DNA from 3 places in the Pigmentiphaga sp. CHJ604 genome. Region 2 is predicted to be linked to each of the others. Evidence: predicted binding sites of a transcription regulator. Region 2 holds the regulator's gene; each other region holds the start of a gene.
The links. The regulator FNR, encoded in region 2, switches genes on or off when oxygen is low (the NO sensors DNR and NnrR bind a similar motif). The targets are predictions, from matches to a motif close to TTGATNNNNATCAA.

Region 1 (4,208 bases), 2.2 Mb from region 2:
ACCGCGTATCGGTACGGCGAGCCGCGATGCTGATCCGGCCGTTGGGCGGCGTGAACTTGATCGCGTTGGACAGCAGGTTCCAAAAGATTTGTTGCAATCGCGCGGGGTCCGCCAGGACCAGGCAAACCTCGAAGCTGTGCTGGAATTCCAGCCGTATCCCCTTGCTCTGCATGGACGGCTCGCTGGACTGCACGACCCGCGCAACCTGCTCGAAGCCATCCAGGGGTTCCAGGTCGAGCTTGATCTTGCCCAGGAAGATCGCGCTCATGTCGAGCATGTCGGAAATCAGCGTGGCCTGGGTGCGGGCGCTTTGCAATATGGTCGAGAGGCCCTTGCGCAATTGCTCGTTGTCGGGCGCCCGCTTGAGCAGCAGCTGGCTCCAGCCGATGATGACCGACAGCGGTGTGCGCAGTTCGTGCGACAGCGTGGCCAGGAATTCGTCCTTCATGCGGGTGGCGGCCTCGGCGTCGTGCCGGGCGGCGCGCTCGGCCTCCAGCAACTGCTCGCGCTGTGCTTCCATGACGTAGCGCTCGGTGATGTCGCTGAACAGCACGGCGACGGTCGCCTCGTCGGGTTCCCCCAGGCGGAACGCATAGACGTCGAACCAGCGCTCCAGCGTTTCGGCATGATGTTCGAAGCGCGCCGGCTGGCCGGTCAGCGCGACGTCGCCATAGATCTGGTACCAGTGTTCCTCGTGGTCGGGAGACAGCTCCCGCATGCGCTTGCCCAGCGCATGGCGCAGGCCGGTGTGGGCCTCGAAGGCGGGATTGATCTCAAGGAAGCGATAATCGACCGGCTTGCCGTTGTCGAAGATCATCTGCAGGACGCAGAATCCCTGGTCGATGGATTCGAACAATTGCCGGTAGCGGTCCTCGCTGCGCCGCAAGGCGTCAGCGGCGGCCTGGTCGTCCAGGCGGCGCTGGCCCCGGAACCTGTAGGACGCGATATCCCACGGCTGCATACGCGTCGTTGCTCCCATCCGCTGGTTGGCGATCGATGGCGAAGTGTACCCGCGCGCGCGTAGCCTCCTCGGGGAGCATGTGTTTCAAGGCATGACCCTTGTGAGTCCGGCGCGGCCCGGCCGCCGGGCCGCGCCGGGGATGCTAGCATCCCGCCCATCGGACCTCGCCCCGCCCTGCTCCATCCGCCGTGAACGCTCCCACCGATACCCATTCCGTCACCCTCGATCCGCAGCAATGGACCTTCGCCGCCGGCGAGGACGAGAGCCTGTTCCAGGCCGCGCGGCGCGCCGGGATACGGCTGCCCACCATCTGCCGCAACGGCACCTGCCGGACCTGTTTTTCCCGCATGGAAAGCGGCAGCGTCCGCTATCTGGTCGAATGGCCGGGCCTGAGCGCGCAGGAAAAGCAGGAAGGCTTCATCCTGCCCTGCGTGGCGGTGGCCACCTCGCCCATCGTCATGGTGAACCCGCACGCCGAGAAGACCGCCGACGCGGCGGGCTGACGCCCACGCCCGTATCCATGAACAGCTCGGCCAGGGTCTGGCGCAGCCAGGCGTGGCCGGGATCGCGGTGGAAGCGCGCGTGCCAGTACTGATTGACCGCATAGCGCTCGATCGGAATGGGGGGCGCGTGCACGCGCAGCCCTTCCTGCCGCGCCACGATCCCGCCCAGGAGGCTCGGCACCGTGGCGACGAAGTCGGTCTGCGCGATGATCGCCGCCAGGCCCAGGTAGCTGGGCAGCCGCAGCACCACCTGCCGCTCCAGCCCGGCACGGCGGATGGCCTGCTCCACGATCAACTGGCTGGTGGTCGAGGGCGAGACGTCGACGTGGCCTTCGCGGGCGAAATCGGCACGCGTGAAGGTGCGGCCGATGCGCGGATGGCGCGGTCCCGCCACGCACACGAAGTCCTGCTCGAACAGCCGCTGGCGGTAGAAGCCGGCATCCAGCTGCGGCATGAAGCCTATGGACAGGTCGGCTTCGCCGCTTTCCATGCGCGCCGGGGTGTCGGGCCCGATACGGAAGATCTCGATGCGCACGGCGGGCGCCACGTCGCGCAGGCGGTTGACGATGCGCGGCAGCAGCACGATGTGGCTGATGTCCGTCATGCACAGGCGGAAGACGCGATCGGAGGCCGCCGGCAGGAAGACGGCAGGCTCGAGCAGCGCCTGCATCGCGGCCAGCGCGGCGGCCACGCGGCCTTCGAGTTCCAGCGCGCGCGCCGTGGGCTCCATGCCCGAGGTGGTGCGCACGAACAGCGGATCGTCGAACAGTTCGCGCAGTTTCGCCAGGAAAAAACTCATCGTCGACTGGCTCATGCCCATGCGCTCGGCAGCGGCCGAGACGCTGCCGGTGCGGCGGATCTCGTCGAACACGCGCAGCAGCTTCGTATCGATATTCTCCAATTTTCTTATTGATCCATATCGATAAATTCGATCCAGCGTATCGATACCGCTCCATGGAGTCAAGCGCACCCGCTTACTAACATGGCGCCAGATTTCACGCGAGGAGACACCATGAGTACCGGAACCCAAGCGACCGCCATCGTGGTGGGCGGCGGCATAGGCGGCCTGGCCGCCGCGCTGGCCCTGGCCAGGGAAGGCGTGTCGGTCGAACTGCTGGAGCAGAGCCCGACCATAGGCGAGATCGGCGCCGGCATCCAGCTCGGCCCCAACGCCTTCGCCGCGCTGGACGCGCTGGGCGTGGGCGAGGCCGCGCGGCGCCGCGCAGTCTTCACCGAGCGCCTGATCATGATGGACGCGGTCGACGCCACCGAGGTCGGCGGCTTCGAGGTGGGCGAGGCGTTCCGTGCGCGCTTCGGCAATCCCTACGCCGTCATCCACCGTGCCGACATCCACCTGTCCATCCTGGAAGCGGTGCAGGTCCATCCGCTGATCCGCTTCAAGACCTCCACCCGCGTGCAGGCCCTGGAACTGGGCGACGGCCAGGCCACGGTGGTGGACGACCAGGGCGGCCGCCATACGGCCGATGCCGTGGTGGGCGCCGACGGCGTGAAGTCGGTGATACGCGACACGCTGATCGGCGACGAGGCCCGGGTGACCGGCCACGTGGTCTACCGCGCCGTGGTGGACGAGGCCGACATGCCCGACGACCTCAAGATCAACGCCCCGGTGGTGTGGGCCGGCCCGAACTGCCACCTGGTGCACTATCCGCTGCGCAACGGACACCAGTACAACCTGGTGGTCACCTTCCACAGCCGCGAGCCCGAGGTCTGGGGCGTGCGCGAGGGCAGCAAGGAGGAAGTGCTGTCCTACTTCGAGGGCATCCATCCCCGTCCGCACCAGATGCTGCACCGTCCCACGTCCTGGAAGCGCTGGGCCACCGCCGACCGCGACCCGCAGCCGCGCTGGGGCCAGGGCCGCGCCACGGTGCTGGGCGACGCCGCCCATCCCATGACCCAGTACCTGGCACAGGGCGCCTGCATGGCACTGGAAGATGCCGCCACGCTGGGCGCGGCGGTGCGCCATGCCCGCGGCGACCTGGAAGCGGCGTTCCGGCTGTACGAGAACTCCCGCATCACCCGCACCGCGCGCGTGGTGCTGTCCACCCGCGCCATGGGCACGCTCTACCACGCCAAGGGCGTCGAGCGCCTGGTGCGCAACTCGCTGTGGGTGGGCCGCACCCAGGATCAGTACTACGACGCGATGCAGTGGCTGTACGGCTGGCGCGTGGAGACCTGCCTGAAACCCTTGGTGTAACCGACCGGCCGCCGATACATCAAATAATACTAATTCGCGTTATCATTCCCGGAATTTCAACATTCCGGGAATCGCGGCCTCTCCACAGGCGCGACCTTAGCCTCATGTTGCGCAAATTCGGAGTCCTGCTGCACCGCTGGTTGGGCCTGGGCGTCGCGGCCTTCCTGTTCATCGCCGGCCTGACGGGCGCCTTCATTTCGTGGGACCACGAACTCGACGCCTGGCTGAATCCGCAGTTGTTCGAACCGGCCACGCAGGGAGAACCGTTGCCGGTGGAGACCCTGATCGCCAGGCTCGAGGCCGAGGATCCGCGGCTGATGGTCACCTTCAGTCCGCTGGAGGTCGAACCCGGCCACGCCCTGCTGGTCTCGGTCACCGGCCGCATCGATCCGGCCACGGGCAAGGCGTTCCCGCTGGACTTCAACCAGGTCGCGCTCGATCCCGTCACCGGCGACGTCCAGGGCCGGCGCGAATGGGGCGCGATCTCGCTCAGCCGCGAGAACCTGCTGCCTTTCCTGTACAAGCTGCA
Region 2 (4,208 bases):
GGCGACGCCGATCTCGCCGTCGGCAACCTGCAGGAGCTGCAAAGCGGTTTCTACCAGCAGGGCCTGTTCGTCGACCAGCACGTCTGCGTGATGGGCAGCGGTTTCCTCAAGGCGGGCGAGGCGATCACGCTGGACGAGTACCTCGCGGCGCGGCACCTGGTGGTCACGGCCAACAAGACCGACCTGCAGATAGAGAAGGAGCTGGGCAAGCAGGGGCACCGGCGCGAAGTGGCGCTGCGCGTGCCCAACTACCTGGTGCTGCCCAAGATCCTGGCGCAGACGGACCTGATCGTCACGGTGCCCGAGGTCATCGCCCAGGCCATTACCGACGATGCCGCCGGAGCGACCTGGTCGCGGCTGCCCTTCCAGACCCCGCATACCCACATCCGCCAGTTCTGGCATGCGCGCTACCACCACGACAGCGCCAATACCTGGCTGCGCCGGCAGATCGCCGACCTGCACATAGGCGCCAGCCTGCGCAAGGTGGGGGCCGGCCCGACGCCGCCGGCGTGTCCCGAGGCGGCATGAACGGCCGCGCGGCTATTGCGCCAGCGCGACCAGGTGGCCCCAGTTCAGCCGCGATTGCAGATGGAAGTAGGTCATGGCCAGCCAGCCCTTGCGCATCCACGCGGTGACCGTGGCGTCGGGCAACTGGTCGAAGCGGGTCTCGTCCACCACCAGGAAGCCGTCCAGCGTGACGCGCTCGCCGCCTTGCAGGTCCACGGCCACCTGGCGCGGGATCAGCAGGTTCTCGGCCCGCAGGGCCGCGACGTAGTCGCGGGTCATCGCGAGCCCGGCCTGGAGTTCCCCCAGGAATTGCAGCATTTCCCCGACGACAGGAGAGGGTTGGCCATCCTCGAACAGGGGCTGGGCGTCGTCGGCGGCACTGCGCAGGTGGGCGGCATCCTCGTCCACGCACAGCGCGTAGCGCTGGCTGGCCGGGTCTTCCTGCAGGATGAACGGATAGCGCCGCAAATGGGCGGGAATGTAGCGGTTGGGCCGCCACCGCCCGGCGGCATCCACCAGGAGGTTCTGCGCGCTGCGCAGGCCCAGTACCGCCATGGGCATCTGTTCTTCGCCGGCGAACACGATGGGCAGGTCCCGCGCCGCCATCGCGAACTCCGTCGCCACCAGCGGCACGGCGGTCTGGCCGCGCGAGAAGGCGTAGCCGGCCTGGCGGTCGAGCCGCAGGTGGGCATGCCGTTGCGGGTCCAGCGCGCGGGCCTGGGCGAACATGGGGGCGTTGGCGCCCGCCTGGGGAGAGGTGGTCATCGGTATCCTGCTAGCAATGGGGGCCGGCCAGGCGCCGCAGCGCCGCCATGTCCACGATCTCGACCTGCTTCTGCTGGATGCGCAGCACGCCGGACTTGGCGAAACGCGAGAACAGACGGCTGACGGTCTCGAGGGTCAGTCCCAGGAAGTTGCCGATTTCCTCGCGGCTCATACGCAGCACGAACGCGGACGAGGAATAGCCGCGCGCGGCCAGGCGCTCCGACAGGCTGACCAGGAAGACGGCCAGCCGTTCCTCGGCGCGCATGGTACCCAGGGACAGCAGCATCTGCTGGTCTTGTTCGATCTCGCGACTCATCAGCCGCATGAGCTGGCGTTGCAGCGAGGGCAGGTGGTTGGCCAGCGAGGACAGGTCGCGCACCGGGATCACGCAGACCTCGCTGTCTTCCAGCGCGATGGCGGTCGAAGCATGGCTGTTGCGGCCCAGTCCGTCCAGCCCGACGATTTCGCCGGGCAGGTGAAAGCCGGTGATCTGCTGGCGGCCGTCCGCCAGTTCCAGATAGGTTTTCAGGGTGCCGAAGCGGATGCCATAGACGGCGTCCAGGCCGTCCTCGAAGCGAAAGAGGGATTCGCCCCGGGCGAGCCGCACGCGCTGCTGCACCAGTTCGTCCATTCGCCCGGCATCCTCGGCGGCCATGCCGACGGGCAGGCAGAACTGCCCCAGCCCGCAGGTCGAGCAGCGTATGGAGTCGAGGGTAAGCGGAATGCGTTTGGTCATGGCTGGTCTTTGTTCTGGGCCGGCCGCAGCGGCCTGGGCGGCGTCTGCCCTAAGGCAGGCGCTTGGCGTAGCTCTGCCGCAGCATGTCGATGAATACCCGGACGCGCAGCGGCAGGTGCTTGCGCTGAGGATACACGGCATAGATGGCGTTGGGGGGCGCGGCGAACTGGTCCAGCACCGTCACCAGGCGGCCTTCCTTCAGGTCGTCCTCGATTTCCCACAGCGATCGCCATGCCAGTCCCCGCCCGTCCAGAGTCCAGGCATGGAGCACGGCGCCGTCGGTGCATTCCAGCGTACCCGATATGCGCTGCGGCGTCGTCTTGCCATCGATGGTGAAGAGCCAGCCGCGTGCCTGGTTGACGCCGGTGCCGAAGGACAGGCAGTTGTGGCGCGCCAGGTCGGCGGGGTGTTCGGGCGTGCCGTGCCGGCGCAGGTAGGCGGGCGAGGCGACCACCATCCGGCGGTTGTCGGCCAGGCGCACGCTGACCATGCTGGAGTCGGCCAGATCGCCGATCCGGATGGCGCAGTCATAGCCTTCGTTGACCAGGTCCACCAGCCGGTCGCTCAGGTCCAGCGTCACCGTGATGCCGGGATAGGCGTCCAGCAGCCGGGGCAGCAGGGGCGCCACGTGGCGCCGGCCGAATCCGCCCGGGGCCGTGACGCGGAAGTGCCCCTTGGGATGTTCGCCGCCCGCCGCCACGCTGTTTTCGGCGTTCTCGAGCGACTGCAGGATCTGCTGGCATTCCTCGAAGAATTCCGTGCCCTCGGCGCTGAGCGAGATCTTGCGCGTGGTACGGATCAGCAGCTTGACCCCCAGCCTGGCTTCCAGCGCGTCGATGCGCCGGCCGATGACGGCGGGAGCGACTCCTTCGCTGCGTGCCGCGGCCGACAGGCTTCCGCGCACGACGGCCGAGACGAAGGATTCGATCTGCTTGAAGCGGTCCATGGGAGGCCGGGCGATTTATGCAAATTAGTAAATAATTTGCGCCCGATTTTAGCCTATTCTTAAAAACCGGAGGGGCCGGCGCATCAACCCTGAGGTTCGCGTTGCAGGACGCGGATCAACTGATCGATATCCAGCGGCTTGGTCAGGTGAAAGGCGAACCCGGCATCCAGGCAGCGGCGCACGTCGGACTCCATGCCGTAGCCCGTGAGCGCGACCGCGATCTGGTCGGCCTGAGGGGCATAGTGCCGCAGCACGTCGATGCCATCGCCATCGGGCAGCCCCATGTCGCTGACCAGGACGTCGTAGCGCTTGGCGTCGACGCAGCGGCAGGCTGCCGCCACGTTTTCCGCGACCTCGACCTCGTAGCCGTATTCGCTCAGCAGGAACTGCATGGCTTCGGCGGTATCGACGTTGTCCTCCACCAGCAGGATGCTGGCGGGGCGGACCAGGGGCGCGGAGACGGACTGCGCCTGCTCGACCGGGGCGTCCGGGGCCCCGCTGGCCGGATCGTCCAGCGCCAGCGTGAAGGTCGTGCCCTTGCCCTGGCCGTCGCTGCGCACGCTCAGGGTGCCGCCATGGCGCTGCGCCAGGGAGCTGGCGATGGCCAGTCCCAGCCCCAGGCCGCCGCGCGACTGGGCGGCGTCTTCCTCGCCCTGGTCGAAGGCGTTGAAGATGCGCTTGAGCGCCTGCGGGGGAATCCCGATGCCGGTGTCCGAGACGTCGACGGCGATCTTGCCGGGCATCGGCTGGTACACGGTCACGCGTATCTCGCCGCCGCGCGGCGTGAACTTGATGGCGTTCTTCAGCAGGTTCCAGACGATCTGCTGCAGGCGGGCCGGGTCGGCCTGCACGATGACCGGATAGGGCAGCGGCGTGTAGTGCAGCTCGATGTGCCGCGCGGCCGCTTCCTCGCGGAAGATCTCGGCGATCCCGTTCAGGATGCCGACCAGGTCGGTGGGTTCGAGGCGCAGGCTGAGCTTGTCGTTGACGATCTTGGAGATGTCGAGCAGGTCGTCGATCAGGCGTGCCTCGACCTCGACGTTGCGCTTGATGAGCTCGACGCTGCGGCGGCATTCGGGGGGAAGGTCCTGGCGCAGGTCCAGCGCCTGCGCCGCCGCGTAGATCGGGCCCAGCGGCGTGCGCAGCTCGTGCGACAGCACGGCCAGGAAGCGGTCCTTGGCACGGTTGGCGGCCTCGGCCTGTTCCTTGGCCACCTGCAGCAGATCGGCCGCGACCCGGCTGTCGGTCATGTCG
Region 3 (4,208 bases), 560 kb from region 2:
TCGCCGGCGGCGTGCTGGCCCATACCCTGGCCGGCGGCCAGAAAGACCAGACCGGCGCGGCCATCAACAGCGAATGGATGCCGGCGCACACCAGGATGCTGCTGGTGGGCGAGGATATCGCGGCCGACGCCTTGGGCAACAAGGCCAACCCGGAACTGGTGGCCAACCCGGACAACCTCAAGTTCTCGGAAAAACTGCGCACGCTGTTCATCGGCGAGGACAGCGGCTCGCACGTGAACAACTTCCTGTGGGCCTACAACGTCGACACCAAGTCGCTGTCGCGGCTGCTGTCGGTACCCGCGGGCGGCGAGTCGACCGGCCTGCACGCCGTGGACGAGATCAACGGCTGGACCTACATCATGAGCAACTTCCAGCACGCCGGTGACTGGAGCTCGCTGCACGACAAGGTCAAGGACGCGCTGGATCCGCTGATCCGCGCCAACTACAAGGACCGCTTCGGCGCCGCGGTGGGCTACCTGACCGCCGATCCCACCGGCATCAAGCTCGAGGGCTGACGACTCAGGCCGGCGCGCCCGGGCCGGCCTCGCCGCCGGCCTCGGGCTGGCGGACCAGCAGCACGGGAACCGGCGCCTCGCGCAGGATCTTCTCGGCGCTGCTGCCCAGCACCATGCGCGGAAGGCCGCGCCGGCCGTGGGTGCCGATCACGATCAGGTGCGCGGGCCACTTGCGCGCCTCCTGGATGACCAGCTCGTGCACCGGTCCGGCGAAGTTGTCGTGCAGCACCGTATCGGCCTCCACGCCAGCGGCCTTGGCCTGAGCCTGGGCCCGATCGAGAAGTTCCTCGCCGTTGGTGCGCAGCACTTCGAGCCAGTCGGAATAGGCGGCGTACGCCCCCATGGACCCGGCCAGGGACAATTCGTCGATCACGTGGATGAGACGCAGCCGCCCCTTGGTCAGCGCGGCGAGGCGCAGGGCCTCGTCCAGGCCGAGCTGGGAGGTGGGGCTGCCATCGACGGGAACGAGTATGTGCTGGTACATGAAGATGCTCCTTGAAGGTCCGGCCGACGCGATCCGGTCAGAAATAGAACGAGACGTCGGCCCGGCCGGACGCGGGAATGCGGACCTGCCGGCTCTGTTTCGCCGACCCGTACTCGGCGTCGATCCGATAGGCGCCGGGCGCCAGCCTGGCCAGCAGGTAGGGGCCTTGCGTGGTCACCGACAGGACCTCCGCGCCACCGCTGTCCCGGATGGTCACGCGCACGTCGGCGACGTATTCGCCGCTCTTGGCCGCGGCCAGCATGCGCAGGCTGTAATCCTTGGCCATGCCGCGCATGGCGCTCGATTCGTCCTGGCCCACGCCGCCGGTCGCATAGGCGACGCCGTTCTGTTCGCCCCGGTCGATCGCCTGCCCGGCCAGGGGCCATGCTGCCGCCAGCGCGAACGCCAGCGGGGCGGTCCATTGCAGATTCTTCCTCATGGTGCTACTCCTTGCTCATCGGTCGGCGCAAAACCGCCGCGCCTTGAACGAGCAGGGCCCCATTGAGGGCCCGCCGTTCAATGGGAAAACAGGACCGGCACGGTCATCGACTCCAGCATGGTCCGCGTCGTGCCGCCCAGGACGGCCTCCCGGACGCGGCTGTGGCCGTAGGCGCCCATCACGATGAGATCGCAGGCGTTGTCGGTCGCCGCGTTCAGGATGCAATTGCCGATCCCGACGCCGGCGCTGTCGCGCGTGGTCTCCTGCGGAATGGGATATTGGCGGCCGGCGCAATAGGCGAGAAAGTCGGCGCGTTTGGTCTGCGCCGCCTCGTCCGGTTCGGCCGGCGGATCGACGCGCAGCACGAACAGTTCGGAGGCTTCTTCCAGGATGGGGCCGGCGTCCGCCAGGGCGCGGGCCGATTCGCGGCGCTCGTCCCAGCAGAAGAGGACGCATCGGCCCACCGTGCCCAGTTCGCCCACCGCCGGCAGCGCCATGACGGCCCGGCCGGCCCCGAGCAGGACGGAAGCCAGCAGCGCCGGCATCTGCCGCGGCCCCGGATCGGTGCCGTCGGGCTGGCCGACGATGAGAAGATCGCAATAGCGCGATTGCTCGCACAGGATGTCTTCGGCCAGGCCGTCGCCCGTGCGCCAATGGGCGGTCACGCCCGCTTCGCCTGCCACCTCGCGCAACAGGACTTCGCTGGCGGCGCGCTCGTCGGCCTGCCGCTGGCTCAGCATACGGTTGACGTCGTCGGAAACGAAGAAGCCCCGGTAGAGATAGGGGGGAGGGCCGAAGCTGGCGTGGATGCCGACCAGCGCGGCATCATGCTCGGCGGCCAATTGCGCGGCGGCGCGTACGCGTCGCCTGCATCCCCGGTCCTTGTCCAGATGAACTGCGATACGTCCCAGCATAGTCGCCTCCGGCCTTGAGTAGGTGAATCCAATCGTAGCTCCGCCGCGATGCGTGGGCTTTGATTTGGCTCAAGTCCGATGCGCGCGTGGGCGACGGTTGGCGGCTCATGGGTAGTCTGGAACGAAACGCGGAAAAAGGAAAGAGGGAAGGGACGGCAGTCGGTGGCCGGGGACGTACCGTCCGGGGCCCGGGCCCGCAGGCCGAGGGACCGGCAGCGGTTAGAATCCTGATGTTCAGGGTTTTCCCGCAATTTCCATGCCGCCTGCGTCCTTCCCCTCCCGTTCCCCCGACCGCCCCGCGCCCTGGAAGCGATGGCTGGCCTGGAGCTGCCTGGCGCTGGCGCTGGTACTGGCGGGGGCGCTGACCGTGAGCTGGGTGATGCGCGACAGCGCGCCCCGGTTCGGCGAACGACTGCGCACCGAGAGCGAGGCCCGCAGTCTCGCACTGCCCGACGGCTCGCGCATCGACGCGGCGCCCGGCACGTCCCTGTCGGTCGCTTACTATCCCCGCAGGCGCCAGGTGGTCCTGGCACAGGGCGAAGCAGCCTTTCGCGTGCACTGGCAGTACCGGGCGTCCTTCGGCGTGCAGTGGGGCGTGAACGAGGTGGTGATGGACGGTTCGCGCATCGAGCAACCCGACGCCGTCTTCCGGGTGGCGGCGATGCCGCAGCGGCTGCGGGTGGAACTCGACGAAGGGGCGCTCAAGGTCCGTACCGTGACGGCCGGTCCGCGGGAATTCGTCGCGCTGCAGCCGGGAGACGTCCTGATCGTGGACATGGCGACCCGTTCCCATCGGCTGTGCCGCAAGGGGGCATGCTGAACGGTTCTAGTCGCGCAGCACGAAACTGTCCACCAAACCGATGAATACCGTGGCCCAGGCGACGGTGGCCAGGCCCATGAACAGTTGCGAGACAGCCGATGCGAAAGGCAACTGGAAGATCCGGGCGACGTGGAAGGTACAGATCGAATACATGGCCAGCGGAAACACGCCGCCCCAATGCAGGGTGTCGTAGGACAGGGCGATGTCTTTCATGACGTGGCGCCAGAAGCCGAGCACCAGCAGCAGGGGGATCCACCAACTGGCGATGGCCCAGAACAGCACCACGCCGCCCTTCAGGAAGGGCAGCATCTCGGCCAGCAGCGCGGACAGCGAGGCATGTTTCACCAGTTCGGCGCCCGCCAGCGTGGAAATGGCGACCGCGCCCATGTTGATCCAGTACGGCGAGGTGAATGCCTCGGGCTCCATGCGCGTGAAGGCATAGCGCAGCACGATCAGGGCCATGATCCAGACGTACAGCACGCCGCCGGCCAGCCACATGGCCAGCGCCAGGAACGCCAGTTCGTGCCGGGCTTGGGGGAAGGCCCCGTGCGCCATCAGCATCGTCGCCAGCACCACCAACGACTGCATGGCCACCACGACCAGCAGCCACGCGCCGTTCAGCCCGTGTTCCAGCGTGGGTTTGTCGGCCCGCGTGGTCAGGGCCGCCAGGACACCGTAGTTGATCACCAGCCACAGCACGGCGGACAGGCCCAGCAGCCCCACGCCCAGCCAGCGCGCATCGGTCTGCAGGCAGATCTGCGTACCGTAGGTGGCCAGGCCGGCCACCAGCGTGAAGAAACCCATGCCGCGGCTATGGTTGAAGATGTCGAGCCGGAAGTCCTCGCTATACACGCATGCCCGGCAGACATAGGCGGCCGCCAGCACGAGGACGACCACGGTGTTCAGGACCAGCAACGCCGCCGGCAGGATGGGAACGTCGTGACAATAGGCGGCGACCGACAAGGCGCTGGTCGCCATGACCATGGCGAAATAACCAGGGTGCATCGTGCGCAGGCTGTCGCGCGCGCCGTGCTCG

Region 1: a site for FNR is predicted at 2,374-2,387, ahead of R4823_RS26530 (3-hydroxybenzoate 6-monooxygenase). Genes of this name have one in related genera too.
Region 3: a site for FNR is predicted at 2,412-2,425, ahead of R4823_RS13485 (universal stress protein). Genes of this name have one in related genera too.

What each region holds. Positions count from the first base shown of each region.
Region 1 is NZ_CP136998.1:5,517,864-5,522,071, forward strand. It holds gene R4823_RS26515 (ATP-binding protein) at 1-961, opposite strand, end outside; gene R4823_RS26520 (2Fe-2S iron-sulfur cluster-binding protein) at 1,150-1,464, shown strand; gene R4823_RS26525 (LysR family transcriptional regulator) at 1,418-2,365, opposite strand; gene R4823_RS26530 (3-hydroxybenzoate 6-monooxygenase) at 2,477-3,679, shown strand; gene R4823_RS26535 (PepSY-associated TM helix domain-containing protein) at 3,787-4,208, shown strand, end outside.
Region 2 is NZ_CP136998.1:3,358,004-3,362,211, reverse strand. It holds gene R4823_RS16185 (LysR family transcriptional regulator) at 1-528, shown strand, start outside; gene R4823_RS16180 (SapC family protein) at 541-1,272, opposite strand; gene fnr (fumarate/nitrate reduction transcriptional regulator Fnr) at 1,283-2,008, opposite strand; gene R4823_RS16170 (LysR family transcriptional regulator) at 2,058-2,954, opposite strand; gene R4823_RS16165 (response regulator) at 3,038-4,208, opposite strand, start outside.
Region 3 is NZ_CP136998.1:2,798,581-2,802,788, reverse strand. It holds gene R4823_RS13500 (alkaline phosphatase PhoX) at 1-515, shown strand, start outside; gene R4823_RS13495 (universal stress protein) at 520-999, opposite strand; gene R4823_RS13490 (carboxypeptidase-like regulatory domain-containing protein) at 1,037-1,438, opposite strand; gene R4823_RS13485 (universal stress protein) at 1,516-2,352, opposite strand; gene R4823_RS13480 (FecR domain-containing protein) at 2,609-3,172, shown strand; gene R4823_RS13475 (tellurite resistance/C4-dicarboxylate transporter family protein) at 3,179-4,208, opposite strand, start outside.